Regions from separate parts of the Acetobacterium sp. K1/6 genome, predicted to be linked through region 1. Evidence: a T-box and tRNA genes for the amino acid it is inferred to sense, from the RefSeq annotation. Region 1 holds a T-box; the other holds one or more tRNA genes.
The links. The T-box of region 1 lies ahead of U2P91_RS07480 (glycine--tRNA ligase). A T-box ahead of a tRNA ligase gene usually reads a tRNA of that ligase, here a tRNA-Gly.

Region 1 (14,871 bases):
GTCTCCAATTGGCCGAACCCCTCGCTCCAATCCGGCCACCTACACCGGCGTGTTTGATCTGGTGCGAGATCTTTTTGCCAAAACCCCGGAAGCCAAAGCCAGAGGTTATCAGAAGGGGCGGTTTAGTTTTAATGTCAAGGGTGGTCGCTGCGAAAAATGCAGCGGCGACGGGATCATCAAAATTGAAATGCACTTTCTGCCAGATGTCTATGTTCCCTGTGAGGTCTGTGGAGGCAAGCGCTATAATCGGGAAACACTGGAAGTCAAATACAAGGGCAAAAATATTGCCGATGTACTGGAGATGACCGTGGAAGAAGCCCTGGAATTTTTTAACAATATTCCCAAAATCAAAGATAAGCTCCAAACCTTATACGACGTGGGTCTCAGTTATGTGCGCCTGGGCCAGCCCTCAACTCAGCTATCGGGGGGAGAAGCCCAACGGGTTAAACTGGCGACGGAATTAAGCAAACGCAATACCGGGAAAACCCTCTATGTACTGGACGAGCCGACCACCGGTTTGCATATTGCCGATGTCCATCAACTGATTACCGTGATCCAGCGATTGGCTGACAGTGGCAGCACGGTAGTTGTTATCGAGCACCAGTTGGATATGATCAAGGTGGCCGACCACATTATCGATCTGGGTCCGGAAGGCGGCGACGGCGGCGGCACCATCATCGCCATTGGAACCCCGGAAGAAATCGCCCAGGTCCCTGAATCTTACACCGGCCAGTATCTCAAAAAAATACTACCGTGATCGAATAAAAGATACCCCGTACCGACCATTGTTACATCATGTTGTACGCATCAAGGCAGACCTGGCGATAGCCTGTCCGAGCTTGTGGCGAACAACAGATTAACAATTGGTCGGTACAGTATTTTCCGCCGATATTAAGTAGGGACGATCCGTGATCGCCCGCACACTGCACAATTATAGTCAATTTGAAAAATCCTTTAAGCCAAAACGTATATCTCAAGAAAGCAGATTTCAGCTTTCTTTTTTGATGTGTTTAAATAAAACTTAAAGCCATAAAAAGTTTTAGTCTCTAATTGACAATGAGTTTCAATTAGAGTATAATAAAACTAACAAAAAAGAAAGTCATCATTAACAATTGGTTGGCACGGGAGTTTTTCAACAACCGCAGTCATCATTAGCTAATTTTGGCAGATTCCATTTATGAATTTAAACCATATGAATAGAAGGTGTGCTTATGTTTACTTTGAAAGATTTAAGACCAGGCCAAAAAGCCTGCGTTGGCTCGATCGCCGTTGAAGGATTAATGCGACGTAAACTTATGGATATGGGTGTAACACCAGGTGTAGAGATAGAAGTTAACAAAACGGCGCCATTTGGGGATCCCATCGAAGTTCGTTTAAGGGGATATTCCCTCAGCCTCCGAAAAAAAGATGCTGAAAATATTTTAATGGTTCAGTAATAAACCAGAAACCACCTGTATAGGTGGTTTCGTTGTTTATAATATTCATCAGGACAGTCTGACATCTATGGAAATGAGGAGTAAAAATGAAATATAAGATCGCATTGGTGGGCAACCCTAACTCAGGGAAGACCACACTTTTTAATTGTCTCACGGGCAGTAATCTCTATGTCGGAAATTGGCCCGGTGTAACGGTTGAAAAAAAAGAAGGAGACTTAAGAGACACCGATAAGGAGATCACCTTAGTGGATTTGCCGGGTATTTATTCGCTGGCGCCTTATTCCATGGATGAGATTGTGTCCCGTAATTTTTTGTTGGAAGAACAGCCGGATCTGATCATCAATATAATTGACGCCTCCAATATCGAGCGAAATCTTTATTTAAGCACCCAACTGATGGAGCTGAATTGTCCCATGGTCGGCGCTTTAAACATGATGGATGTGGTTAAAAAGACCGGGGTGGAAATTGACGTCCGAGAGATGGAAAAGATCTTTGGCTATCCTTTTATTGAAATATCGGCCCAAAAAGAAACGGGCATTGACGAATTGATCAAACTGGTTGAAAAAACGGTTGGTATTAAAAAATTAAAAGACTTTCCCGAGATTTTTCCCGCGGAGATAAGGGACTTATTCAATGAATTTGATAATTTGATTGGAAGTAAGTATCCAGACGTTTTGTCAGATTATCCCCACCTTTTTCGGGCGATCAAACTCATTGAAAAAGATGAAGAAGTGTTGCTAAAGATCCATGAAAACATCGATTTGTTAAAAGATATTGATGATATCAGAAAGAAAATAGAGACCGTGTCTCATCATGATGTTGATAGTGCGATTGCTGATTATCGATATCGCTTTATTACCGAAGGGATCACCAGGGCCACTAAAAAGACGAAAGATAATGCCATTCAATTTCAGGAGAAACTGGATAAAGTCTTGATGAATCGGTATGCAGCGCTACCGATATTCTTTTTCTTTATGTTTGTTATCTATTATGTCTCAATCACTCTGGTAGGGGAGATTACCATCGGTGGCATCGAGTGGTTTATCAATGATGTGTTGATGGTTGCGGTTGAAAGAGGTTTGGGTAGTCTTGGTGCTGCGGGCTGGATCATCGCCCTTATTAATGATGGCATTATTACCGGAGTTGGTGCGGTACTGACCTTTATTCCCCAACTGGTGGTGCTCTTTGTTTTTATTTCGATTCTGGAAGACAGTGGCTATATGGCAAGGGTTGCCTTTATTATGGACCGGATTTTCAGACATTTTGGGTTATCGGGAAAATCATTTATCCCCATGGTAGTGGGGTTGGGATGTTCGGTTCCCGGAATTATGGCGACCCGGACCCTGGAAAATGAACGGGAACGCAAGCTAACGGCGGTATTGACGCCATTCATTTCCTGCGGTGCCAAAATGCCAATTTATGTCTTGATGGCTTCGGTGTTTTTCGCGCAGTATCAGACAGTGCTGGTTTTTTCACTCTATCTGGTCAGCTTAACCGTGGTTTTCACCTCAGGATTTGTGCTTTCAAAAACCTGGTTTAAGGGTGCTGATTCCGGTTACCTACTGGAAATTCCGCCATTACGATTGCCAAAGCTCAAAAATACAGCGACTCAGGTTTGGCAACGGACGAAAGAATTTATCGTTCGGGCCGGTACCATTATCTTTGCAGCATCGGTGGTACTGTGGTTTTTACAAAGCTTTGATCTAAGCTTTCAGATGACCCAAACGCCAGACGAAAGTATTTTAGCGATGTTTGGCAAAATCATCGCTCCGATTTTTGTGCCCTTGGGTTTTGGCAATTGGGTAGCTTCCGTGGCTTTACTGACGGGTGTTACAGCCAAAGAAATGATTATCAGCACCATGAGTGTTCTTTTATCGGGACAGGATGGCAGTTTCACTGTTGCCATCAGTCAGGTTTTTACCCCGGTATCTGCCTATAGTTTTGTCGTCTTTATTTTATTGGCATCACCTTGTATGGCAGCCATTGCCACGATGAAAAAGGAATTGGGAAACTGGCGGGATTTTATTTTCGCCCTGGTTTATCAAATTGGTTTGGCTTATGGGGTTGCCTTTGTGATTTATCAAGTTGGCAGTCGGATTGTGGGTTGAAATTAAACCGATTATATTCAATGCATTATAGATAGAAGAAAGAAGGAAAAAAGATGATTACCTGGATTCTGGCAGCATTAATTTTAGGTGCGGCAGGCTATGTTATATTTAAGAAAGTAAGAAAAATGAAATCAGGCGATTTTTCCTGTGAAGGCTGCAAAGGCGGCGACAACTGCCCGGGCTGCCATGTCAGCAATAAAGCGCCAGTGGAAGATCATAAAAAAAACAATTGATAGTAGATAATTGTCGGTACGGTAGTCAAAAACCAAAAAGCCCCACCAGCAAAGCTGGTGGGGCTTTAAAAAAGACTTAATTATGCAATAAAAACGTTTGTCGCCTGTAAGCCACGGTCCGTTTTTTCGGTATCAAAAGTTACGCGTTGTCCTTCAACAAGGTTTTTACGACCATCAGCAATAATTGCTGAGAAGTGTACAAATACATCTTCGCCGCCATCGACTGAAATAAAACCAAATCCTTTTTCCTCGTTAAACCATTTTACTGTACCATTATTCATTTTAGGTACCTCCTAGATATTATTATAAATCGTGATGCAAAAACAAAAAACACATATTTTTGCAAATCATCTAAACGTAAAAATGACTTGCAAAAATATGTGAAATCAATAAATACACTTTAATTCCATTTCATTATACACCCAGCAAGGGTAGATGTCAAATTATTTAAAAAACACTTTAAATAGTTAAAGAAAAGATCGGCATTATTACGACCGCTTAGGAATAACAGGCTAAACACAAAGCCAAAATAGATCCATCTCAGGGATCGGGGTTGAGATGGATCAAAAAAAGCTGAACTCAAGGTTTATGTGGTACAATAATTGTTGAAATCAATGGACTCATATTTTCGTTTTAATAGCTCTTTAGCTTCCTTTAAGACTTCCTTCTCCGAAAGCGGAAGTCTTATCTCACGTATTTCGATGATTTTAAAGGGGTTGTCTTTAATTGATTTTGTCAGAGTAAATCCACCATAAATTTTCGGAACAATCTTCACTTCAAAATTGCCGAAAGAAATCAGGGTGTTATGACCATCTGTAGTTATTTTTTCAAACATGGTAACACTTCCTTTCTGTATAATAATCTGATGTTTAAAAAAGTATTATTATTATACCAAAATTAGGTGGCGAATAAACAAAAAATTCCAAAAAAATATTTATTTAAGGTTGACCAGTATGTATGATAAAGAAAAATTAAAAGATCTGCCCCAAAACCCCGGGGTCTATATCATGAGAAACAAAAATAGCGAGATTATTTATGTGGGTAAAGCCATTAATCTGCGCAATCGGGTACGGCAGTATTTTCATAGTGCCAGTCAGTTAACCGCTAAAACGGTGGTTTTGGTATCTCATATCGAAACGATTGAGACGATTGTAACCGATTCGGAAATGGAAGCGCTGATTTTAGAATGTAATCTGATTAAGACGCATCATCCGCGCTATAATATTTTACTAAAAGATGATAAAAGCTATCCCTGGATACGGCTGACCGTCCAGGAAGAATATCCGCGGCTACTGATGACCCGGGAATACAAAAAAGACGGCGCCAAATACTTTGGTCCGTTTACCAGCTCCTATGCAGTAAAAAATACCATTGAAGCAATTTTAAAGATTTACCCGCTAAAAACCTGCAACCGTCAGGTTGCTTATGGAAAAAAGACCGGTCGGCCTTGTCTTAACTATCATATTGGTCAGTGTCAGGCACCCTGCCAGGGAAATGTGTCCAAAGAAAAGTATGCTAAAGATATTGCGTCAGTTTTGGATATTTTAAACGGCCGCCATCCCGATCTACTTAAAAATATCAATGATAAAATGACTGTTGCCGCCATGAATCAGAATTATGAAGAAGCGGCTAAATACCGCGATCAGATTTCCGGCATTGCGCATATCGTTGAAAAGCAGAAAATCAGCTCCAGTGCTAAACAGGATCAGGACTTTATCGGTTTTGCCAAAAGTGATGGATTGGGATGTGTCCAGGTTTTTCATGTACGAGAAGGCAAGCTGATGGGGCGGGATCATTTCTTTCTTGAAGAAGTTGAGGGTGTGAGTTCAAGAGAAGTACAAGAAAGTTTTGTTAAACAGTATTATGCCAGCTGCGGGTTTATTCCCCGGGAGATTATTTTAAAAGAGCCATTGGAAGATAAAAAAGTTATTGAAGAATGGCTGGGGGATCTGGCTGGTAAAAAAATTGAGGTTCACGCACCAAAGCGGGGACAAAAAATAAAAATGCTGGAAATGGTGACCGACAACGCTGACCTGGCACTTAAACAGAAATTACTGGAAAAGCGAGAAAAAGAGATCCGCTCCAAAAGCCGTTTGGATGGATTACAGGATTTATTGGGATTGGCGCAGCGTCCCGTTCGGATTGAGGCTTATGATATTTCTAATATCAGCGGCACCAATAACGTTGGCGGAATGGTGGTTTTTGACGAGGGTAAACTAAATCGGAAAGCCTGTCGTCGCTTTAAAATTAAATCGGTGGAAGGTCAGAACGATTATGCCAGCATGCAAGAAATGATCTTCAGACGGATGGAACGGGCCATGAAAGCCCCGGAAGGCAATAATTTCTTGCCATTACCGGAAGTGATGATGATCGATGGCGGTGTCGGTCACGTGAATGCGGCACAGAGTATTGTTTCTTTATATCCAACCGTTGCGATTGAGGTGTGTGGATTGGTCAAAGATGATCACCATCGGCTGCGGGGGATTTTTCATCAAGGTACCGAATATCCGATCAAAAAAGCGACCCCACTCGGGGTTTTTCTATCCGAAATTTCGGAAGAGGTCCATCGCTATACCCTGGGCTATCATCAGATTTTAAGAAAAAAAGAAATGCTGGTCTCCCAGCTTGAGGAAATCCCCGGCGTCGGAAAAAAACGTCGCGAAGCCTTAATGGCTTACTTTGGCCAAGTGGATAAAATCAAAAAAGCTACCATCGAAGAACTACAGTCAGTCCCCGGGATGCAGATTAAAACGGCCCAGGCCGTATTTGAACATTTTCGCAACAAGTCGTGAAAAAAACTTTTAACAACGGAAACTTTGAGGTAGAATAACTTGAGTAAACTAATTAGTAGTAAATCAATGAAAAGAGATAACAAAAGAATGAATGGGAAAGTAAATTTAGACGATTTTTGTAAAGATATCAAACTTGAAAAAATTTATTATCAGTCAGCGGATTTGAACCTGGTCAACAGTGGGATCAATCGTCCGGGATTACAGCTTCATGGGTACTATGAGCATTTTGATTCGAATCGGGTGCAGGTGATTGGTAAGGTGGAAGTTTCCTATCTGCTGGATCTGGATCCTGAGGTTCGCGAGAAAAAGATCGACGATTTTTTTTCCTATGAATTTCCCTGCTTTATTGTATGTTGGGATTTGGAGGAGACTCATCTGTTTGAAGATGCGGCCAGGAAATACGGACGGACCCTGTTAAAAAGTAAGGAAAATACGACCACATTGTTTTATGATCTGGTTAACTATATTGATCAGTTGTCAGCACCACGGATCAGTTTGCACGGGGTATTAGTCGAGGTTTTTGGAGTCGGTGTGTTGATTACCGGGCCCAGTGGCATTGGCAAAAGTGAAACGGCATTAGAAATTGTCAAGCGTGGTCATTGTCTCATCGCGGATGATGTGGTTGAGGTGAAACGGATCCGAGACGGTCATTTAATGGGAACAGCCCCGGTACTGCTCGAACATTTTATGGAAATTCGGGGAATTGGTATCATAGACGTTAAAACCCTTTATGGTGCCAGAGCCGTTAAAAGAGATGTTGAAATTGACATGGTCATCCGTCTGGAAAATTGGGATGAACGATCACCCTATGATCGCCTGGGTCTGGATGAACAAACGCTGGATATCTTGGGGGTCGAAATTCCGGAAGTGATGATCCCCGTTTCAGGCGGCAGAAATTTGGCCTGCATCATCGAAACGGCGGCGATCAACAATCGTACCAAACAGTATGGTTATCACTCAGCCCAGGTCTTTTGCGACCGTGTCGCTCACCAGAATGATCTCGACACACAAAAACGGGAGCTACAGAAAAAACAGGATTAATCAAATCGGCTAGATGTTTGAGCGTTGACGAACCGTCAATTGAGAAGGAGAAAATAACATGAGAAATTACGTTTTAGATGCCCACACCCATACCATTGCCTGCGGACATGCCTACAATACTATCCTGGAGTTAGTTGATGCCGCCGCAAAAAAGAATTTGGAGATGATCTGCATCACCGAACATGGTCCGGCTTTACCGGGAGCACCAACGCCTTTGTTCTTTGCCAATTATCGGGTGATTCCCGGAAAAATAAACAATGTCAGAGTCCTCAAAGGAATCGAGAGCAACATCATGGACGCCGACGGAAATACCGATATCCCGATGGATTTTATTAAATCTCTGGAAATCATTTCGGCATCGCTCCACACTCCGACCTTTAAACCGCAGACAAAATCTGTCAATACCAGCGCCGTCCTGGGGGCTATTGCCAATCCCGATATTGACTTTATCTGTCATTTGGGGAATCCCACCTATGAGCTGGATTATGAAGCCATCCTTCAGGAGGCCAAAAAAAACAACACCCTGATTGAAATAAATAACGGTTCTTTCTTTATCAGAAGAGGTTCAAAACCCAACTGCGAATGGATTGCCAATCGCTGTAAAGAACTGGAAATACCGATTATCATTGGCAGTGATACCCACTTTGCGACCGATATTGGAGATTTCCCCTACGTTGATCAGGTTTTGGATGCGATTGATTTCCCCGACGAATTGATTATCAACCTGGATTACAATCGGTTAATTAATTATCTCGAAAGCAAGGGAAAGGTGTTGTTTGCTGATCCTCGCGATTATGCCCAAGAATTGTTTTTGAAAAATGACTAAACTGTGATAAAATGAGTTTCTTAAAATCAAGTAGGAAAGGACAGAAAAATGACGATAAAGATCATAACCGATTCTGCCTGTGATATAGAAAAAACGGATCAGCAAGAATTTAATATTGAAATCATGCCAGTTTATGTAGTCGAAAATGAAAAAACCTATCGTGACGGTATTGATATATCATCTGAAGAAGTTTGTGAGAATATGCGACAGGGTACACGTTATAAAACGTCTCAGATTCCTTACGGGGATTTTTATAAACGGTTTGAAGACTTAATCTTAGAAAATAAACCTTTTATTTATCTGGCTTTTTCCAGTGGACTGTCGGGAACCTATCAGGCTGCCGCGCTGGCGAAACGGGATTTAAGAGAAAAATATCCCGATGCGGTCTTTGAAGTCGTTGATACCAAAGCTGTCTGCTATGGACTGGGGCACATTGTCTATGGTGCCGCCAGAGTCGCTGCAGCAGGCTGTGACATGGAGACGCTGATCAAACAAATCAGCTACTATATTGATCATATCAAACATGTTTTCACGGTGACTGACCTTCAATACCTGTATCGGGGTGGCCGATTAAATAAGGGGACCGCCATCATCGGAAATATGCTGCATATCAATCCGTTGCTTGACGTAAACAAAAGTGGTGAACTTCAACAGATTGATAAGGTCAGAGGCGAAAAAAAACTGGTTAAGAAAATGGTGGATTACCTGGAAACAAACGGTGATCAGCTTGAGAAGCAAGTGATTGGTATTAGCCATGCCGATAATCCGGAGCTGGTGGAGCTATTTGTAAAAATGGCGGGTAAGCGATTAAATATCAAGCGGTTTAAAATCGTGCCATTAGGGCCAACTGTTTTAACCCACTCCGGACCCGGAACGCTGGCTGTTTTTTTCTTTGACGAATGGAAAGAAGCGTATCAGTTTTAATCATCGCAAGGCTGATATAAACAAATTCGAATTACTAATTAAAAAAATTAAGGAGTATTATGTTAGATAAGTTAGATTTTTTAGCCCAAAAATATGCTGATTTAAACGAAAAGATCAGCGACCCCGAGATCATTGGGGATCAAAATCAGTGGCGAAAGCTGATGAAAGAACAGTCCCACATTGAACCGATCATTCAAAAATACAATCAGTTCTCAGAGACCTTATCAGCCATTGACGATACCAAAGAAATGCTGGCCGATAAAGAATTGGAAAAAGATTTTAAAGAAATGGCTGAGGCGGAACTGGAGGAATTAACAAAAAAGAAGATCGAACAGGAAGAAGAATTAAGAATTTTACTGTTGCCCAAAGATGTTAATGATGACAAAAATGTTATTGTCGAAATTCGGGCTGGTGCCGGCGGCAGTGAGGCGGCCTTATTCGCTGGCGATCTCTTTCGAATGTTGACCCGTTATGCCGAACGTCAGGGTTGGAAAAGTGAAATTATGAGTTCCAGTATACCCGATATCGGGGGGATTAAGGAAATCATTTTTTCGATTGAAGGCAACGGGGTTTACAGTCGTCTGAAATATGAAAGCGGCGTTCATCGGGTGCAGCGAATCCCCAGTACTGAATCAGGCGGACGGATCCATACCTCAACCGCCACGGTAGCGGTCTTGCCGGAAGCCGAGGATGTTGAAATTGAAATTGGTGCGAATGACCTGAGGGTTGACGTGTACCGATCATCCGGTAATGGTGGCCAAAGTGTTAACACCACCGATTCCGCGGTTCGAATTACCCATATCCCCACCGGGATGGTGGTGACCTGTCAGGATGAGAAGTCGCAGCTTAAAAATAAAGACAAGGCGTTAAAAATATTAAAGGCCAGGCTTTACGAAATCGAACAGCAAAAACAGCAAAGTGAAATTGCCGAAAACCGCAAAAGTCAGGTTGGCACCGGGGACCGCAGTGAGCGCATCCGGACCTACAATTTCCCTCAGGGGCGAATTTCTGATCACCGCATCAACATGACTGTTTATCAACTGGAAGCTTTCCTGGATGGTGACATCGATGAAATGATCAATGCCCTGGTCACCAGTGACCAGGCCGAAAAACTTAAACAACATTCTTAAACGCGAATGAGCTTTCCAATTCTGGAGAGCTTTTTTAATGTCAGGAAATAATGGATAAAAATTTAACCGTATTTAGAAAGAATGCCAGCAGAGTACTAAGAAATAGTATCAGGGTTGGCTTTATTGTGGGGGCTGGGTGAGAAGTAGCTGTAAAAATTCCGTATTATGTTGACAATCATCGGCTTTAAAAGTAGAATAAAAATCAGTTGTTAAAATTTAAACAAAAATTTGATCATCTGATCAAATTGTCCTTAAGGAGGAGTAACAATGAAAAAAGTAATCGTAGCAGATCAGGCCGCATGTGTTAACTGTTTGACATGTGAACTAGCATGTTCAACCGCATTTTACAAGGAACCTGTTTCAGAATTGTCATGTGTTAAAATTACCACAAAAGATGATGGCAGTTTAAAAACATTGGTATGTGTACAATGTGGTAAATGTGCAAAAGTATGTGAAGCCGGTGCAATCACAAAAAATGCCAAAGGCGTCTTTATGATTAGTAAAAAACTATGTGTAAACTGCGGTAAATGTGTCGAAGCATGTCCATTCGGAGTGCTGGTTAAATCAGAAGACCGGGATGTTCCATCAAAATGTATTTCATGTGGAATCTGTGTTGAAGCATGTCCACAAAACGTATTGGCGATCAAAGAAGCCTAAGTCGTCTTTAAAAATTTATCACTTAAAAACCGCCCCTGTTCGAACGGGGGCGGTTTTTTTGTTATGATAATGAATTTTGGATAGGCGTACTGGAAACTCCGTACCGATCAATTATTAATCTGTTGTTTGCTGCGGAATCGGACACTGATAAGAAATTAAAAATTTCTTATCAGTCGTGGGCAGTCGCCAACTACAAGCCTGCTTGTGATTGGCTCGTTGCCTCCACGCAGGCTATCGCCATGTCCGCTCCGATGCAAACAACATGATGTAATAATTGTCGGTACTACTTAATTAGCAAATTAAAAATCAATCCGCTTAGCAATATAATCAACCACCTCAGCAATAGGAACCCGAACCTGATCCATAGTATCGCGGTCTCTTAGGGTGACACATTCGTCTTCCAGGGTGTCAAAATCTACAGTGACGCAGAACGGTGTGCCGATTTCGTCCTGGCGGCGGTAACGCTTGCCAATGCTACCCGCTTCATCATATTCAATCATAAAGTGTTTAGACAACAGGGTGAAAAGTTCTCCAGCCTTGTCGCTTAACTTTTTAGACAGTGGTAAAACTGCGGCCTTGTATGCCGAAAGGAAGGGATGAATCCGCATCACATTTCGTTCTTCAACTTTGTCACCATTGGTAATGGTTTCTTTTTCCATGGCATTGCAAAGGAAGGCCAGAAAAACCCGGTCGGCACCCAGGGAGGGCTCGATGCAATACGGGATATATTTATCGTTGGTAACCGGGTCGGTATATTTCATGTCTTTCCCGGAGTGATTCTGGTGCTGGGTTAAGTCGAAATCGGTACGGTCAGCAATCCCCCAAAGCTCGCCCCAGCCAAAAGGAAAGCGGAATTCCACATCGGTGGTGGCATTACTGTAATGGGATAGTTCTTCCTGATCATGATCCCGGAAACGGATATTTTCGTCCTTCATACCCAGGTCGAACAGCCATTTTTTACAGAAAGCTTTCCAGTAGTCAAACCATTCCAAATCCGTGCCAGGGGCACAGAAAAATTCCAGTTCCATTTGTTCAAATTCCCGGATTCGGAAAATGAAGTTCCCCGGCGTAATCTCATTACGGAAGGATTTACCGACCTGGGCAATCCCAAATGGTATTTTTTTACGGGTGGTGCGCTGAACATTTTTAAAATTGACAAAAATACCCTGGGCAGTTTCTGGCCGCAGGAAGATTTCGCTGGCGGTATCTTCATTGACACCCTGAAAGGTCTTAAACATCAGATTGAACTGGCGGATATCGGTAAAATCCATTTTTCCACATTCGGGACAGGCAATCTGATGTTCCTCAATAAAAGCCTTCATCTCGTCATTGGACCAGGCATCGACAATCACATCTTCGCCTTTTTCAAAGTAGTAATCGGCAATCAGCTTATCGGCACGGAAGCGCGACTGACAGGCTTTGCAATCCATCAACGGATCGTTAAAGCCACCCACGTGTCCGGAGGCGACCCAGGTTTTAGGGTTCATCAGGATAGCGGCATCCAGACCCACATTAAAAGGTGATTCCTGAACGAATTTTTTCCACCAGGCCTTTTTAACATTATTTTTCATTTCAACGCCGAGTGGGCCGTAATCCCAACTGTTGGCAAGACCATCATAAATTTCTGAACCGGGGAAGACAATTCCCCTCATTTTTGCGAGACTGACAATTTCAGCCATTGTAAATTCTGACATTTTTTCCTCCTGCTTAATTAAATTTTTAGTATCTAAACTAAAAAAACCGCCCCTTGCATTAAAACAAGGGACGGTATAACCGCGGTTCCACCCAAGTTGCTTGCCACTGCTGGCAAACCACCTTACTCTTATAACGATTTTCACGTCAACCACTTAATCGAAAGCAGTGGTTGCAGCTCAAAAAGTGCCACTCATAGGGTTTGATTACAGATCTTACACCATCATCTGCTCGCTTTTAAACCATTGGCCCTCTGATTATTCTTTTCTCAATGCCTTTGCTATTAAGTTAAGTACTTCTTAATAAATCCTAAACTAAGATGAAGAATATCAAAAAGACAAGCTGCTGTCAAGTTTAATTTTTAGCGGTCAAGTTTTAATTTCGATTCGGACAACATTGAAATGGGTTACAACGATAAACCAGGGTAACGATAATGTGCGTTTTGCCTCGATTTAAATAAATAATTCATAAAAAAAATGAAAAAAAAGATTCTCATTATGTAAACTTAGTGTTAAAATGTCGTTAACAAATGATTAAGGAAAAAGAAAAGCAAGAAAAGATAGTTATCCTGGTGAATCAAGAAAACGAAAAGATTAGGCCCACTATGGTCTAATCTTTAATTATGAAGGGCGACAATTTGGTTAATCCCAATTTTTTGAGGGTCGTCTAGTTTCTTCCTTGGCTGGAGTACTATCTTAATTTTTGATGTTTTTTGGAGGAAAAAATGACGTTAGAAATGCTGATTGGTCTCTTTGGAGGCTTGGGGTTATTCGTTTTTGGAATGCACATGATGAGCGACGGATTAAAAACGGTTGCTGGCACAAAGATGAAAAAACTTCTGGAAGTATTAACCAACAATAAGATTAAAGCCATCCTGGTTGGGACGGTTGTAACGATGATTGTCCAAAGTTCCAGTACCACCACGGTGATGGTGGTCGGCTTTGTTAACGCCGCCCTGATGACCTTGACCCAGGCAGCAGGAGTTATTTTAGGAGCTAATATTGGAACCACCGTCACGGCCCAGTTGATCGCGTTTAATGTCACTGAGTTGGCACCGATTTTTATTGGTATTGGTGCAATGATGGCTCTGTTTAGCACCAAGAAAAAGAATAAAGATCTGGGGAGTATTATTCTTGGTTTTGGGATTCTTTTCTATGGGATTGCGGCCATGTCAACGGCCATGAAACCGCTTAGAGAAAGTGAAGAATTTATTTACCTGCTCTCAACCTATGGAACAAATCCACTGCTTGGTGTGCTGATTGGAACCCTGATTACCGCTGTGATTCAAAGCAGTAGTGCTTCTATCGGTTTGCTCCAGGCGCTGGCCCTTTCTGGGGTTTTTGTCAGTATCGGGGGAACTGGAGCAATCCAGATTTGTTTACCGATTCTTATTGGTACTAATATTGGTACCTGCGTCACAGCATTGCTTTCCTGTATCGGAACCTCCACAGCAGCAAAAAAAGCAGCTTTTATCCATCTTTTTGTCAATATTTTCGGTGCTGTTTGGGTGATGATCTTATTAACCATCATGAATAATTTAGTGGCTGTCAATCCGGTTTATGAATTCATCGTTACTATTTCAGGCTCATTGATTAACGGTGGCGGTGATATGGTACCCAATGTGGCCCGTCAAATCGCGATGGCGCACACCCTTTTTAATGTTGCAAATACGATTGTATTACTCCCGATCATCGGCTATTTTGTTAGCTTTCTGGACCGCGTCTACCCGGAGAAAGAGGAAGACAAGGGGTTGCAGTTGGATGACCGGTTGTTTAATAATCCTTCCATTGCTTTGGGACAGGTGGTCAGAGAAACGAATCGACTGGCAAAAATGAGTTTTAAAAATTTCAGAGTCGCCTGCGAATCGATCATGGATGGCAATGAAAAACTGGTTGAAAAAATTGTTAAGCGGGAAGAACGTATTGATGAATTTCAACAGGGAATTGTCGAATATTCCGTTAAATTGTCCAATGAAAACATGTCAGAAGAAGAGAATGAACGCCTGGCTTTCATCCTTAAAGGAAGTCATGAT
Region 2 (14,871 bases), on a different contig from region 1:
AATTAATCGGCGGAACCGGGTTTTATTCGCGGGTTGAAATTAAAGATGTCATTGCTTATTTAAATGTCCTGAGCAATCCTAAAGACAACATGGGCTTTATGCGAATTGTCAACGTGCCCAAGCGGGGGATTGGTTCAGCCACCATTGAAAAAATTGCCGAATACGCCAATTTTAAAAGCTTTAGTTTAATGCAGGCCTTCCATCATGTTGAAGAAATTCCGGAGCTGAGTCCCAGCGTCAAAAACAAGGTTCGGGCGTTTAGCGAATTAATGAAGAAATTAGAAACAATCCGGGAGACGGCCAGCTTAAGCGAGCTGATCACGGCGGTGATTGAAAAAACCGGCTATCTGGAAATGCTGGAAACCGGAAAGATGGATAAGGGTGAAAGCCGCCTGGAAAACCTTCAGGAACTGGTATCTTCCGCCACAGACTTTGAAAAAAATAGTGATGATCAAAGCCTCAGCGCCTACCTGGAAACGGTCGCCTTGTCGTCAGAAACCGACAAGTACGATGGTGATCAGGGGAAGGTTCTCCTGATGACGCTTCATAACGCCAAAGGACTGGAATTCCCGATTGTCTTTATTCCCGGGATGGAAGAAGGGATCTTCCCCCATGGCCGAGCCATGGATTCGCCGGAGGAAATTGAAGAGGAACGACGAATCTGCTATGTGGGGATTACCCGGGCGATGAAACGTCTTTACATTTCCTGGGCAGCGGAAAGAACCCTTTACGGACGTCGCCAACTGCAAACCCCATCGCGATTTTTAAAAGAAATGCCGGATGAAGTTTGCGTGGAAAATAAACAGCGCTATGAACGTAAGCCGGAAATTGACATTGAAACGAAAAAGAATAAGACTTTTTCTGAACGGGTGACCCAGTCGAAGGTAGCTATTCGCAGAAATAATGCCAATGCCGTTAACCTTCACAATGGTCCATCAGAAAATGGGTTTGCGTTGACGGATAAGGTTAAACATAAAAAATTTGGCATTGGTACTGTGGTTGAAGTTAAAAATAACATGATTTCAGTCGCGTTTCCGGGGGTGGGAATCAAAAAAATGGATCCGACGTTTGTGGAAAAAGCTTAGTTAAAATAGCGTTAAAAAGTAGCTATAAAGGATAGGAAATGAGTATGAGCAATGCCCAAATTGAAGCGTTAAGAAAAAAAATAGCAGCATATGACAGAGCCTACTATCTTGATGATGCGCCTCTGGTTTTAGACTATGAATATGATCAGCTAATGCAGGAACTGATTGCGCTAGAAACCGCAAATCCCCAATGGATCACCCCGGATTCACCGACTCAGCGGGTTGGTGGAAGTCCTTTAGCAGGTTTTGACAAGGTCGTCTACAGCCATCCCAAACTGAGCCTTGGCAATGCCTTTGATCCGGGCAATCTCCGCGATTTTGACCGTCGGGTGCGGCAGACCTGTCCCGAGGCAAGCTATGTGGTGGAATACAAATTTGATGGGTTGACGGTGGTACTAAACTACGAAAATGGTTTGTTCGTTCGGGGCGCCACCCGAGGCGATGGCGAAGTGGGGGAAAATGTTACTGCCAACCTCAAAACGATTCGGACGATCCCGCTGGGCTTGTCGGAGCCGGTGACCCTGGAAGTTCGGGGCGAGGTTTTTATGGGTAAGGCTGATTTTGAAAAATTGAATCAGCGTCGTCTGGCGGCGGAGGAAAGTCCTTTTGCCAACCCCAGAAATGCAGCAGCCGGATCGCTGCGACAATTGGACCCCAGGCTAACGGCCTCCCGGCCATTGGATATTTTTGTTTTTAATCTGGAAGTGGTTGAAGGTTTCGAACCTAAAACCCATCGGGAGACCCTGAATTATTTAAAAGATTTAGGTTTTAAAACCAGTACAATCAAAGCCTTTAGCGATATTGAGGCGATCATTGACTATTGCCGCCTGATGGAAGTGGAAAGACGCAACCTGCCCTTTGAAATCGACGGTCTGGTGATTAAGGTCGATGAATTAGCTTTTCGGGAGCGACTGGGAAATACCTCAAAAAGTCCCCGCTGGGCGATCGCTTACAAATTTGCCCCCGATCAGGCCGTTACCACTGTGGTTGCCATTACCGTTCAGGTTGGCCGAACCGGTGCTCTGACCCCAGTGGCCGAACTTGAGCCGGTATCGCTAGCGGGGTCAGTGATTTCCCGGGCAACCCTCCATAACGAAGACAATATCAGTACAAAAGACATCCGTATCGGTGACCAGGTGGTGATCCAGAAGGCGGGGGACGTCATTCCGGAAGTGGATCATGTGGTGTTTGAAAAACGATCGGGAAACGAGGTGGTTTTTCAAATGCCAAAACGCTGTCCGGTTTGTGATGAACCAACCTTTCGGATTGCCGGAGAAGCGGTGACTAAATGCCTGAACATGGCCTGTCCGGCGCAGGTGTTTCGAAAACTGGTTCACTTTACTTCCCGGGACGCAATGAACATTGAAGGGCTGGGACCAGGCGTACTGCGGCTGTTGATGGATGATAAACTGGTCGTTAACCCGGTCGATATCTATCATCTGGATGAGAAAAGAGAACAACTGATCACCCTTGAAAAGTTGGGCGAAAAATCGGTCGACAATCTTCTGGTCGCGATACAAGCCTCTAAAAAACGTGAATTATCCCGGCTTATTTTTGGTTTGGGGATTCCGCTGGTCGGCGCCAGAGGTGCTAAAATTCTGGCTGAACATTATCAGAAAATGGATAACCTGATCCTGGCCCAAGTGGAAGATCTCAAAGCGATTTTTGAAATTGGCGAAAAAATGGCTACCGAAATTGTCGATTTTTTTAAGACGCCCACCAATATTGAAATCATCAGAGGGTTAGAAGCCGCGGGGCTTAATATGATTCAGGAAACCAGAATCGATTCTCAGACCCTGGCCGGGAAGACCTTTGTGCTCACCGGAACCCTGCCCACTCTCGACCGACGGGAAGCTAAAGCATTGATCGAAGCTAATGGTGGCAAGGTAGCAGGCAGTGTCAGTAAAAAAACCGATTTTCTCTTGTCCGGAGAAAAATCCGGGTCCAAATATGAAAAAGCCCAGTCGCTGGGAATTACAATAATTGATGAAGAAGCGTTTTTAGCCCTTGTCACGGGTGGAGGGTTTGATCTATAATGAAGGGTGATTTTTAAAATCAAATTGACGGCTCCGGCTGTTAAGATAAAAATCAGTGCCCGAGCTATTTAAAAAATGCACAAGAAGTGCATCATGAATTGATTAGAAAAGTAAGATCGATAGTCAACAGTAAAGAAAGGATAACACTATGAGTTTAACACGAGAAGATGTCACCTACGTGGCCAATCTGGCCCGTTTGGAATTTTCCGAGGATGAAGTGACCGCCCTGGCCGAGCAACTGGGTGCAGTGCTTAATTATGCTGAAACCTTAAGCGGATTGGACACCTCTAAAATTAAAGCCACCGAACATGTGCTGGCGGTTCAGAATGTCTTTCGGGAGGATGAAATTAAGTCCTGTCTGAGTAATGAAGAAGCTTTGGCCAATGCGCCAGAGAGCGAAGCCGGGTGCTTTAAGGTTCCCCGGGTTATGGAATAGGAGGCAACAATGGAATTGTATCAAAAAACCATACACGAAATAAATGACCTTCTGGATAAAAAAGAAGTCACCGTTACAGAGGTAACCCAAGCGGTGGTTAACCGCATTAATATCGTTGAAAAAGCGACCGATGCTTATCTGAGTCTCCAGACCGAAGCGGCGCTAGAAACGGCTACCGCAATAGATGCCGAGCTGTCCGGGCGAGCAAAAAGAACGCCATTGGAAGGAATTCCCTATGGACTCAAAGATAACATGTGCACTAAGGGAATCTTAACCACTTGTGCCTCAAAAATGCTCGATAACTTCAATCCTCCTTATAATGCCGAGGTTTATCAACGGCTTAGCGAAGAGGGTGGTATTTTGCTGGGGAAAACCAATATGGATGAGTTTGCGATGGGTTCGTCCACTGAAAATTCAGCCTATAAAACGACTCACAATCCCTGGGATTTAAACAAGGTACCTGGCGGTTCCAGTGGCGGATCAGCGGTTGCTGTGGCTGCTGATACGGCTTTTTTTGCCTTGGGATCAGACACCGGCGGATCGATCCGTCAGCCCGCCTCATTTTGTGGGGTGGTGGGGATGAAACCGACCTATGGTCTGGTCTCCCGCTATGGTCTGGTGGCCTTTGCTTCGTCGCTTGATCAGATTGGGCCGTTCACCAAGGACGTGCAAGACTGCGCGCTGGTGCTAAATACCATTGTTGGTCATGATGCCAAGGATTCCACCTCCCTTAATCTTAAAAAAATCGATTATACTAAAAACCTCAAACAAGGGGTCAAAGGTTTGAAAATTGGCGTGGCTAAAGAATTTTTCGGCGAAGGGCTCCAACCGGAAGTTCGCAAAAGCCTGGAAGATGCCATCGTCATCTATAAAACTCTGGGGGCTTCGATTGTCGATGTGTCATTCCAACATCTGGATTATGCCCTATCCGCCTATTATATGATTTCGTCCGCTGAAGCCAGTTCCAATCTGGCCCGTTATGATGGCATTCGTTATGGTTTTAGAGCCGAAGAATACAATGACCTGATTGATCTTTACAAGAAAACCAGAAGCCAGGGATTTGGCGACGAGGTCAAACGACGGATCATGCTGGGGACCTATGCCCTCAGCTCTGGCTACTATGATGCCTATTATAAAAAAGCGATGCAGGTGCGAACGATCATCAAAGCCGACTTTGATCAGGTCTTTAGCGGCTGCGATGTGCTCTTGACCCCAACAGCACCGACTACCGCCTTTGGCATCGGCGAAAAAACCAGCAATCCGCTGGAGATGTATCTCACTGATATTTATACGGTACCCGTTAACATTGCCGGAATTCCCGGGGCTTCAATTCCCTGCGGTTTGGACAACAACGGGATGCCGATTGGGATGCAGTTGCTGGGGCCGATCTTAAGTGAAGAGACTCTGTTAAAAACAGCCTGGGCCTTTGAGCAGGAATCAGGCCTTAAAAATTTAAAAGCACCATTGGGAACGGAGGTCTAAATCATGGAATATGAAATTGTCATCGGAATGGAAATCCATATTGAGTTGGGGACAAAAACAAAAATATTTTGTTCCTGTCCGACCGAGTTCGGCCAGGATGAAAACACTCATACCTGCCCGGTTTGCCTGGGGATGCCCGGGGTGTTACCGGTACTGAATGAAAAAGTCGTTGAATACGCCACCCGGGCGGGTTTAGCCCTTAATTGCGAAATTGCCCACTTTAGCAAGATGGATCGAAAAAACTATTTTTATCCGGATTTACCCAAAGCCTATCAAACCTCCCAGTTTGATTTACCGATCTGTACCGGTGGCGTAGTTGGCATTGAAGTCGATGGCGTTAAAAAAGACATCGGCATCACCCGTATTCACATCGAAGAAGATGCCGGAAAGCTGCTTCATGAATCGGCCGACGGGACGCTTCTGGATGTTAACCGCTGTGGTGTACCGCTGATTGAGATCGTCACCGAGCCGGATCTGCGCAGTGCCGAGGAAGCCCGCGCCTTTGCCGAAAAGGTCAGAAATATTCTGGAATATACTGGCGTCTCTGACTGTAAGATGGAACAGGGTTCGATGCGTTTTGACGTGAATCTATCGATTCGGGAAAAAGGATGCGAAGTATTGGGAACCCGAACTGAAATGAAAAACTTAAACTCGTTCCGGGCGCTGATCCGGGCTGTTCAATACGAAAGCAAACGACAGATCATTGAGATTAAAAAAGGTCACACGATTATTCAGGAAACCCGTAAGTGGGACGACACCAAAGGGACCTCATCTTCACTGCGAAGCAAGGAAGAAGCTCATGATTATCGTTACTTCCCGGAACCGGATCTGGTCCCGATTGTGCTGGAACCCGATTACATCGAAAAAATTAAAAGCGAACTGCCGGAATTGCCGGAAGCCAAAAAACAGCGCTATATTGATGAATATAAACTACCGGAATACGATGCCGGGGTGCTGACAACCACGGGGGTCACCGCTCGCTTCTTTGAAGAAGCAGTGGCGCTGTATAATGAACCCAAACAGATTTCTAACTGGATGATGGTGGAAATTCCACCATTACTAAAAGAAAATGAACTGAGTATGGAAAATATTTCGATTACTCCGACGCAATTGGTAGCGTTGCTAAAACTGGTCAAAAACAATGAAATCAGTGGCAACACTGGTAAAGAAGTTTTAAAAGAAATGTTTAGTACCGGCAAAAACCCGGGCGATATTGTTAAAGATAAGGGTCTGGCGCAAATGAGTGACAGCAGCGAGCTGGAAGCCATCATTGAAAAAATCGTTTCGGATAATCCCAAATCGGTTGAAGATATAGGCGCCGGTAATGAAAAAGCCTATGGCTTCTTAACCGGTCAGGTGATGAAAGTAACAAAAGGAAAAGCGAATGCCCAGGTCGCTAACGAAATTATTCGGGCGGTTGTAGCTAAACATTTGGCATCGCATCGTTAGGATTTTTATAAGATAAAGCAAAACAATTGTTGGTACTAAGAAACAGAAATTTTGACTAAGGGGTTACTACAAGATTTGTGGTAATCCCTTAAATAATGAGAAATAGATAAAGGAAAACTATGGAAAACAGTGAAGAAATTAATGTAGAGAAAAAACGGATTGACGGTCGGGAAGCCCATGAATTAAGACCAATAAAGGTTACCCGACATTTTATTAAACATGCTCAGGGATCGGTGCTCATTGAAGTGGGCGATACCAAAGTCATTTGCACCGCCATGGTGGAAGACAAGGTACCACCATTTTTAAAAGGTCAGAAAAAGGGGTGGATCACTGCCGAGTATGAAATGATTCCCGGATCAACCAATACCCGTAAAAGTCGCGATCGCAACCGTGGCAAAATCGATGGCCGAACCATGGAAATCCAGCGCTTAATCGGCAGGAGTCTGAGATCAGTCATCGACCTTTCAATGCTCGGGGAACGGACCATCTGGATTGACTGTGATGTAATCCAGGCCGATGGTGGAACCCGGACCGCGGCGATTACCGGTTCATTTCTGGCCCTCCATGATGCCTTATCAGATCTGATTGAAAAGGGGAAAATTAAAGCAATGCCAATTACCAATTTTGTCGCTGCTACTAGTGTTGGGATTTTTGAGGGCGAAGCCATCGTTGACCTGTGTTATGAAGAAGATTCAAACGCTGAGGTTGATATGAACATGGTCATGACTGAAACCGGCGAAATCATTGAAATTCAGGGAACCGGTGAAGAACGTCCCTTTAAAAAGGAAGAACTTCAAAAGATGTTAGAACTCGGAGAAGCGAGCATTAAAAAAATCATCGCCTTCCAAAAAGGTACATTACAGGAATAACGGGTAAATGATAATGAGAACAATACTTTTAGCCACCGGTAATCCGGATAAGGCCAGAGAACTGAAGACGATGTTGGGAGCGGATTTTGAAGTCAAGACGATGAAGGATTTTGGCATTGACATTGACATCATTGAAGATGGTCAAACCTATGAAGCGAATGCGCTGATAAAGGTGCGGGCGTTACAGCCCCTTGTTAAGGGAAAAGACCTGATCATTATGGGCGACGACTCCGGCTTATCGGTTGATTGCCTTAATGGGGCTCCGGGGATTTATTCGGCTCGTTATGCAGGAGAAGAGGCCACCTATGCAGATAATAATAAAAAGCTTTTAAAGGAAATGGCAGATGTGCCGGAAATGAATCGGGGAGCTGCTTTTATCACCGTCATCGCGATGATTCTGCCTGATGGACGGGAGTTATGCTGCGAAGGTCTGGTCCGGGGGAAAATTGCCTTTGATTATTGCGGTGTTGGCGGATTCGGCTATGACCCGCTGTTTATCCATGAAGCGTCTGGCCGTTGCTACGGAGACATGACCAAAGCAGAAAAAAATCGGTTGAGTCATCGGGCGGTCGCTATTGCAAAGGCTCGGGAACTGTTGAATCAGGCACTTTAAAAACAGGACAATCGGATCCTTTAATTAAGCAGAAGGAAGGGATGGAGGATAAAATGAAAATTGGTGTAATGAGTGACAGCCATGGTAATTTAAAAGCGGTAAAACAAGCCGTCCAGGAGATGGGCCAAGTGGATGTGATGATTCATCTTGGAGACTATGTCGAAGATGCCCTCTATCTGCGTACGATCACAAATACCCCCATCCACATCCTGAAGGGCAATTTGGATTCTTTTGCTGATGATGGCAGTATGTCGCTGGAGACCATTTTGGGCGGCTTTAAATTTTTTGCCTGCCATGGCCATAAGTACGGCGTCAAGAACGATTTGCACCGTCTTTACGTTGCCGGGTTGGAAAAAAAGGCCGAGGTGATTCTTTATGGTCATACCCACCACGCTTATATCGAAGATGATGGCCGCATTCTAATGATGAACCCTGGCTCGGTGGGGGCTCCCAGAATGGGAGATCCTGAAAGCTATGGATTGATTATCATTGAGAATGGCGAAATTAACGCAAAAATCATCCCGCTTTGGCGCGACTGACAGAAAGACGGAAAAAGGAGGCAATCAATGCTGAGTATTAAAGATGTATCAATGACCTATCAAAAAGGGAAAAAAGAGGCTTTAAAAAATATCAATCTAGAAATTTTAGAAGGCGAATTTACCGCCTTGCTGGGGCAAAATGGGGCGGGAAAAAGTACCCTGATCAATATTCTTGCCGGTAATGTAAAAAAGACCCGGGGAGATGTCAGTATCGGCGGGTACAGCCTCGACAGAAATGAGCTTGAAACAAAAAAGATTATTGGCATTGTGCCCCAGGATACCGGGTATGATTTTGTTTTTACCGTAGATGAAGCGCTAAAAAAACAGTCCGGCTATTTCGGGATCAAGGATAACAAGGAATACATCGATGAAGTTCTGGACGCTTTGTACTTAACCGAAAAGAGAAGCGCCAGAATCCGGGATCTATCCGGAGGGATGCGACGGCGATTTTTAATCGCCAAGGCATTGGTTCATAAACCCAAAATTCTGATTCTGGACGAACCGACAGCAGGAGTCGATATTGAAATGCGGCATACCTTATATGATTTTCTGGTTAAGCTGCATGAATCGGGTACCACCATCATCCTGACCACTCATTATATTGAGGAAGCCGAAAAACTGTGTAAGCGGATTGTAATTATTGATGGTGGAAAAATTATTGCCGATGAGCCTAAAGAAGAGTTGATGGATGCGTTTTCCCGGGAATCCATCATTGAAGTTCATTTTGAAGATGAGCTAAGTCTAGCTGATTTTGATTTTTTAAGTGACTACCACCCGCATATCGAAGACAAAACCAGACTTCAATTGAAGGCCTCAAAGAAGGACTTGTCCAAAGTCTTTCGACAACTGTCAGAGAAAAACATGGAATTTACTAATCTGGTGGTGGAAAGACCAAAGCTCGAAGATATTTATTTAAATATCATCAAACATTAGGAGAACAGATGAAAAACAGGATATTTTACAATAGAATTGGATTTTTAACCCTCCTGAACAAGGAAATTCATCGGTTTATGAAGGTGCCAGTTCAGACGGTTCTGGCTCCGCTTATTTCAAACATTTTATACATGTTAATCTTTGGGGGGATGCTTCAAACCAGGGAGGTCGGGATCGAAGGGATTAGTTATCTTAATTTTTTAGTGCCCGGCTTAGCGACAATGGGGGCGATTTTTGCCGCGTTTCAAAATCCGGCGTTTTCAATGATTTCGCAAAAATTTCAGAATACCATTCAGGATTTAAACAGCTACCCGATCTCAATTACCGAAAAAATTCTGGCCTTTGTTTTTGGGGGGATGTTTCGTGGGGTGCTGGTGGGTATTCTAACCTATGCGGCAACAATTTTCTTTGTCGGTTATGAAGTAGTGCATCCACTGTTTTTTGTATTGGCATTAACCGCAACATCCTTTGTCTTCGCATCACTGGGTTTGATTGCCGGGCTGGTGCTGGATAACTTTGAAAAGATGAATTTTGCATTGGCAATTATCATTACGCCTCTTACCTATTTAGGTGGTGTGTTTTTTGAAATTTCAAAGTTGCCGGGATTATTATCTTCCATTAAATACATAAACCCGATCTATCCCCTGGTTAATGTTTCCCGATATGCCTATATTGGGGTATGTGAAGGCAATATTGTGATTCATGTTATTTTAACAATTGGCCTTGTTATTAGTGTATTTTTAGTGGCGGCGCATATTTTTAAAAAAGGTGTGGGCATTAAAACCGTCTAAGACATTTCATTTTTTGATGACGGATTACGGTGTGTTTGCAAAATAAAGCGAGCATCAAATAAAAAATAAAAAGTAGTTGACAACTCTTTCTATTTAAAGTATACTAACACTTGTCTCTAAGAGAGGCAATGCGGGTGTAGCTCAGTGGTAGAGCCCTGGCCTTCCAAGCCAGTCGCGAGGGTCCGATTCCCTTCACCCGCTCCATTTTTGCGAAAAGAATTGAGCGCCTGTAGCTCAGTAGGATAGAGCAACGGCCTTCTAAGCCGTGTGCCAGAGGTTCGAATCCTCTCAGGCGCACCATTTATTTTATCGTATTTATCTCGTGGTGGGTATAGTTCAATCGGTTAGAGCGTCGGATTGTGATTCCGGAAGTTGTGGGTTCGAGTCCCATTATCCACCCCATTTCAATAGCATTATATTAATAGGGGTATAGCCAAGTTGGTAAGGCACAAGATTTTGATTCTTGCATCCGTAGGTTCGAGTCCTGCTACCCCTGCCACTTTTGCTCGGCAGAGAAGACAGAAAAAAGACATGACCCATTAGCTCAGTTGCAAAGCAGAGAACCAAAAATGCACGACCGAAGGAAGTGAACATTTTTGTGTGAATCGCTTAGTTAGGCAAAGTTGAGTATTCATTATCGTTTGGAGACAAACAAAAAGTAAATTATAGCATGACCCATTAGCTCAGTTGGTAGAGCATCTGACTTTTAATCAGGGTGTCGGGCGTTCAAGTCGCCCATGGGTCACCATTTGAAATCAAAACCGCAGTGATTGCGGTTTTTTTATTTTTTGAAAAATGTTAAAATGACTTAAATGTTGTTTTATAACGGGTTGGGGTATAAAATAGAGCAAATCTGTATTATCATGTCATTTTGGAATGAAAAGGAGCAGATGGTTATGAAACAAGGGCAAAGCTTAATACGTATCAGCAAAATAATTGGAATGGTATTGGTGGCGCTTGTCATTATAACATTGACCTATCTGGGAGATTATTACCATGCTGATCAAACTGCCCATGAGGCCCTGATCTCAGGAAATCAGGTAATTGTCAGGGAAGAAGGAAATCTGACCATATTTATGCCAACAACAGGTCAGGATGAAACGGGTTTTATCTTTTACCCCGGTGGTAAGGTGGAAGATATCGCTTATGCTCCGCTGATGCGCTCACTGGCGGAACAAGGCTATCCGGCTGTGATTGTGGGGATGCCCTTTAATCTGGCCGTGTTTAATGCAAACGGTGCTGACAAGGTGTTGGAAGCGTTGCCGGAGATCGAGCATTGGATCATGGTGGGTCACTCTTTGGGCGGCGCCATGGCTTCGGACTATCTGGCCGAACATGAAGACAAGGTAGCGGGGCTGACTTTATTAGGTGCTTATCCCAATGAATCGCTTTCTCAGAGCAGTCATTCGGTAGTGACTCTATATGGCAGCGAAGATCAGATTATTAACCAACAGGGCTTTACCGAAGGCCGAAATAAGCTGCCGGTCACGGCCCGTTATTATGAAATAGCAGGTGGTAATCATAGCGGATTCGGTAATTATGGAGAACAGTCCGGCGATGGGATCGCATCTATTTCATCGGCTGAACAGCAAGCGATAACAATAGCAAAAATTATGGAAATCTGGAAAGGAAATTGATATGGAAAACAATAAAAAAGAAAACAGCAAAGAAATCGTTTTGGCTGGAGGTTGTTTCTGGGGAACGGAAATGTATTTTAAAGCCATCAGAGGGGTTGTTAAGACGGAGGTGGGTTATGCCAACGGAAAAACCCCGAATCCCTCCTATGAGGATGTGTGCCATGGAAATACCGGGCATGCTGAAGTCGTTAAGGTGCTTTATGACAATCAAGTGATCAGCTTACCATTTTTGTTAAGTCTGTATTTTGAAGTCATCGACCCGGTAGCGGTCAATCGTCAGGGGAATGATCGAGGCACTCAATACCGTACCGGCATTTATTTTTCGGATCCTTCCGATGAAGCGGTGATATTAGAATCAGTCGATCAGTTAAGGCAGCAATACGGGGTGCCCCTGGCCATTGAAGTATTGCCGCTTGAAAACTACAGCTCTGCAGAAGCTTATCACCAGGACTATCTGTTAAAGAACCCCGGAGGTTATTGCCATATCGGCAACCGTGAGTTTAAAAAGGCGGCGGTAGCCCGGGACCCATCTTTAAAATAAGAAGCGGGTCATTAAAAACTGACGTAAAAAGCAGTTACTTTCACAAGAAACAAATAAAGTGACATTGAAAAGAGGGAAAAGTATGAGCATCATTGGTAACATTATCTGGATTATTTTGGGGGGCCTGATTATGGCGATCGCTTGGCTTTTAGCCGGCATTCTCTGCTGCATTACCATTATTGGTATCCCGTTGGGATTGCAGGCTTTTAAAATGGCGCAGTTAGTCCTCTGGCCATTTGGTAAAACCGTTGATTATTCAAACATGGGAACCGGATCGGTAATCTTAAATATTTTGTGGATCCTGATTTTCGGTTGGGGTTTAGCCGCGGGATCTGCGATTCTGGGGATTATTTACTGTATTACCCTGGTTGGGATACCCTTTGGATTACAATGGTTTAAATTTGCCAAACTGGCATTGTTTCCATTTGGCGCACAAATTCGCGATATTTAAGTAGCCGAAGGTGCTATTAAGCTTGACAAGAAAATGAAATCGATACTATAATAAACGGTGGGTGTGTGTTAAACCCACTGTTTTTAAGATGGTTTTATTTATTTAAATTTGTTGATTATAGGAGGGTAAGGAACATCGAAACGAAAAAGACGTCCCAAAAACCCATCATTGAAATAAAGGATCTGGGGAAAACCTTTCGTCCTAAAAGCGGCGAAGTAAAAGCGTTAGATGGCATAAATCTAAGCATCGACCAGGGCGATATCTATGGAATTATCGGTATGAGCGGGGCTGGTAAAAGCACCCTGGTTCGCTGTATCAATCTTCTTGAAAAGCCCACCAGCGGCAGTGTTTTTATTGATGGACAGGATATATCAAAAATAGCCGAAAAAGAACTGAGAACGGTACGTTATTCGGTGGGTATGATTTTTCAGCAATTTAATTTGCTGATGCAACGAACTGCCGAAAAAAATATTCTTTTTCCCCTTGAAATTGCCGGGGTGGATAAAGAAACGGCCAAAAAAAGAACCGCTGAACTGTTGGAGTTGGTTGGCTTACCCGATAAAGCCAAGGCCTATCCTACCCAGTTGTCGGGGGGACAAAAACAACGGATCGCGATTGCCAGAGCCTTGGCTAATAACCCTAAGATTTTGTTATGCGACGAGGCGACATCAGCTCTGGATCCATCGACAACCAATTCCATACTCAAGCTGTTAAAAGAAATCAATCAAAAATTGGGCATTACCATTGTGATCATCACCCATGAAATGAGTGTGGTGGAGCAGATTTGTAGCCATGTGGCAATCATCGATAAAAGTAAAATTGCCGAAAACGGTGAGGTTGAAGAGATCTTTAAAAACCCCAAAACCGAGATTGCCAAAAAAATGATTTTTTCTGAAGGTGATCAGGGTTCGGTGGTGATGGGCAAAAACACGTATCGAATTGTCTTTGATGAAAAATCATCCAGTGATTCGGTGATTGCAAAAATGATCCTCGAAACAAAATGTCTGGTGAATATTCTCCATGCCGATATGAAAAATATTGATGGCTTTGCTTTTGGGCAAATGGTGATCCAATTGCCTGAGGATGAGCTGAGTGCGGCACGGGCCGTTAATTATCTCCGCTCACATCAAATTACGGTTGAGGAGGTGGGTACCCATGTGGGATAGTTCAATGACGGCATTGATGGTTCAAGGAACCCTTGAGACCCTTTATATGACATTGGCGTCAACACTTCTGGCCTATGTTATTGGGTTACCGATGGGCGTTTTGCTGGTCACCAGCGATTCCGATGGGATTGTCCCGATGAAGTGGCTTAATAAGGTACTCAACATGGTGGTCAATATTACCCGGTCGATCCCGTTTTTGATTTTGCTAATTGCAGTGATTCCTCTGACAAGGCTGATTACCGGGACAACCATTGGATCAACGGCAACCATTGTACCGCTGGTGATTGCAGCGGCACCATTTATTGCCCGGTTGGTGGAATCTTCTATTAAAGAGGTGGATTATGGGATTATTGAAGCCTCACTGTCAATGGGCGCCAGTCCCATGCAGGTGGTGACCAAGGTGATGATTCCTGAGGCGAAGCCCTCGTTGATTATTGGCGCAGCCATTGCGACCACCACTATTTTAGGTTATTCCGCGATGGCAGGGATTGTCGGTGGCGGCGGCCTGGGAGATATTGCCATCCGCTTTGGCTACTATCGTTATGAAACGGGTATGATGGTGATAACCGTAATATTACTGGTTTTAATCGTCCAGCTCTTTCAAGAAGTTGGTATGAAAATTGCCCAAAAACAGGATCGCCGAAAATAAAGAATCAGGATTTTACGATCCGCAGATAATTTGGGTTGACAGTAAACACCGCCCATGTTATATTACATATTATTCAACTAGGAATTATATGAAAGAAAAGAAAAGGAGAAGATCATGAAAAAATTAGGTTTAGTAGTATTGGTCAGTGTTCTCGGTTTGGCCCTATTTTCAGGCTGTGCGGCGAAAGGCACAGA

Region 2: it has a tRNA-Gly gene. The T-box ahead of U2P91_RS07480 (glycine--tRNA ligase) is inferred to sense a tRNA for this amino acid. The anticodon was not compared.

The regions. Positions count from the first base shown of each region.
Region 1 is NZ_JAXQGA010000006.1:169,317-184,187, forward strand. It holds gene uvrA (excinuclease ABC subunit UvrA) at 1-757, shown strand, start outside; gene U2P91_RS07425 (FeoA family protein) at 1,212-1,436, shown strand; gene feoB (ferrous iron transport protein B) at 1,523-3,544, shown strand; gene U2P91_RS07435 (FeoB-associated Cys-rich membrane protein) at 3,598-3,777, shown strand; gene U2P91_RS07440 (cold-shock protein) at 3,858-4,058, opposite strand; gene U2P91_RS07445 (hypothetical protein) at 4,364-4,612, opposite strand; gene uvrC (excinuclease ABC subunit UvrC) at 4,731-6,569, shown strand; gene hprK (HPr(Ser) kinase/phosphatase) at 6,657-7,610, shown strand; gene U2P91_RS07460 (phosphatase) at 7,669-8,436, shown strand; gene U2P91_RS07465 (DegV family protein) at 8,485-9,360, shown strand; gene prfA (peptide chain release factor 1) at 9,420-10,490, shown strand; gene U2P91_RS07475 (4Fe-4S binding protein) at 10,758-11,147, shown strand; gene U2P91_RS07480 (glycine--tRNA ligase) at 11,447-12,841, opposite strand; T-box leader at 12,905-13,120, opposite strand; gene U2P91_RS07485 (Na/Pi cotransporter family protein) at 13,564-14,871, shown strand, end outside.
Region 2 is NZ_JAXQGA010000004.1:632-15,502, reverse strand. It holds gene U2P91_RS04395 (ATP-dependent helicase) at 1-1,085, shown strand, start outside; gene ligA (NAD-dependent DNA ligase LigA) at 1,130-3,121, shown strand; gene gatC (Asp-tRNA(Asn)/Glu-tRNA(Gln) amidotransferase subunit GatC) at 3,270-3,557, shown strand; gene gatA (Asp-tRNA(Asn)/Glu-tRNA(Gln) amidotransferase subunit GatA) at 3,567-5,039, shown strand; gene gatB (Asp-tRNA(Asn)/Glu-tRNA(Gln) amidotransferase subunit GatB) at 5,043-6,488, shown strand; gene rph (ribonuclease PH) at 6,608-7,357, shown strand; gene rdgB (RdgB/HAM1 family non-canonical purine NTP pyrophosphatase) at 7,371-7,970, shown strand; gene U2P91_RS04360 (metallophosphoesterase family protein) at 8,024-8,509, shown strand; gene U2P91_RS04355 (ABC transporter ATP-binding protein) at 8,537-9,442, shown strand; gene U2P91_RS04350 (ABC transporter permease) at 9,451-10,233, shown strand; tRNA gene U2P91_RS04345 (tRNA-Gly) at 10,364-10,437, shown strand; tRNA gene U2P91_RS04340 (tRNA-Arg) at 10,457-10,533, shown strand; tRNA gene U2P91_RS04335 (tRNA-His) at 10,559-10,635, shown strand; tRNA gene U2P91_RS04330 (tRNA-Gln) at 10,657-10,732, shown strand; tRNA gene U2P91_RS04325 (tRNA-Lys) at 10,906-10,981, shown strand; gene U2P91_RS04320 (alpha/beta fold hydrolase) at 11,130-11,870, shown strand; gene msrA (peptide-methionine (S)-S-oxide reductase MsrA) at 11,872-12,411, shown strand; gene U2P91_RS04310 (YccF domain-containing protein) at 12,494-12,862, shown strand; gene U2P91_RS04305 (methionine ABC transporter ATP-binding protein) at 12,997-14,028, shown strand; gene U2P91_RS04300 (methionine ABC transporter permease) at 14,018-14,677, shown strand; partial or broken gene U2P91_RS04295 (MetQ/NlpA family ABC transporter substrate-binding protein) at 14,792-14,871, shown strand, end outside.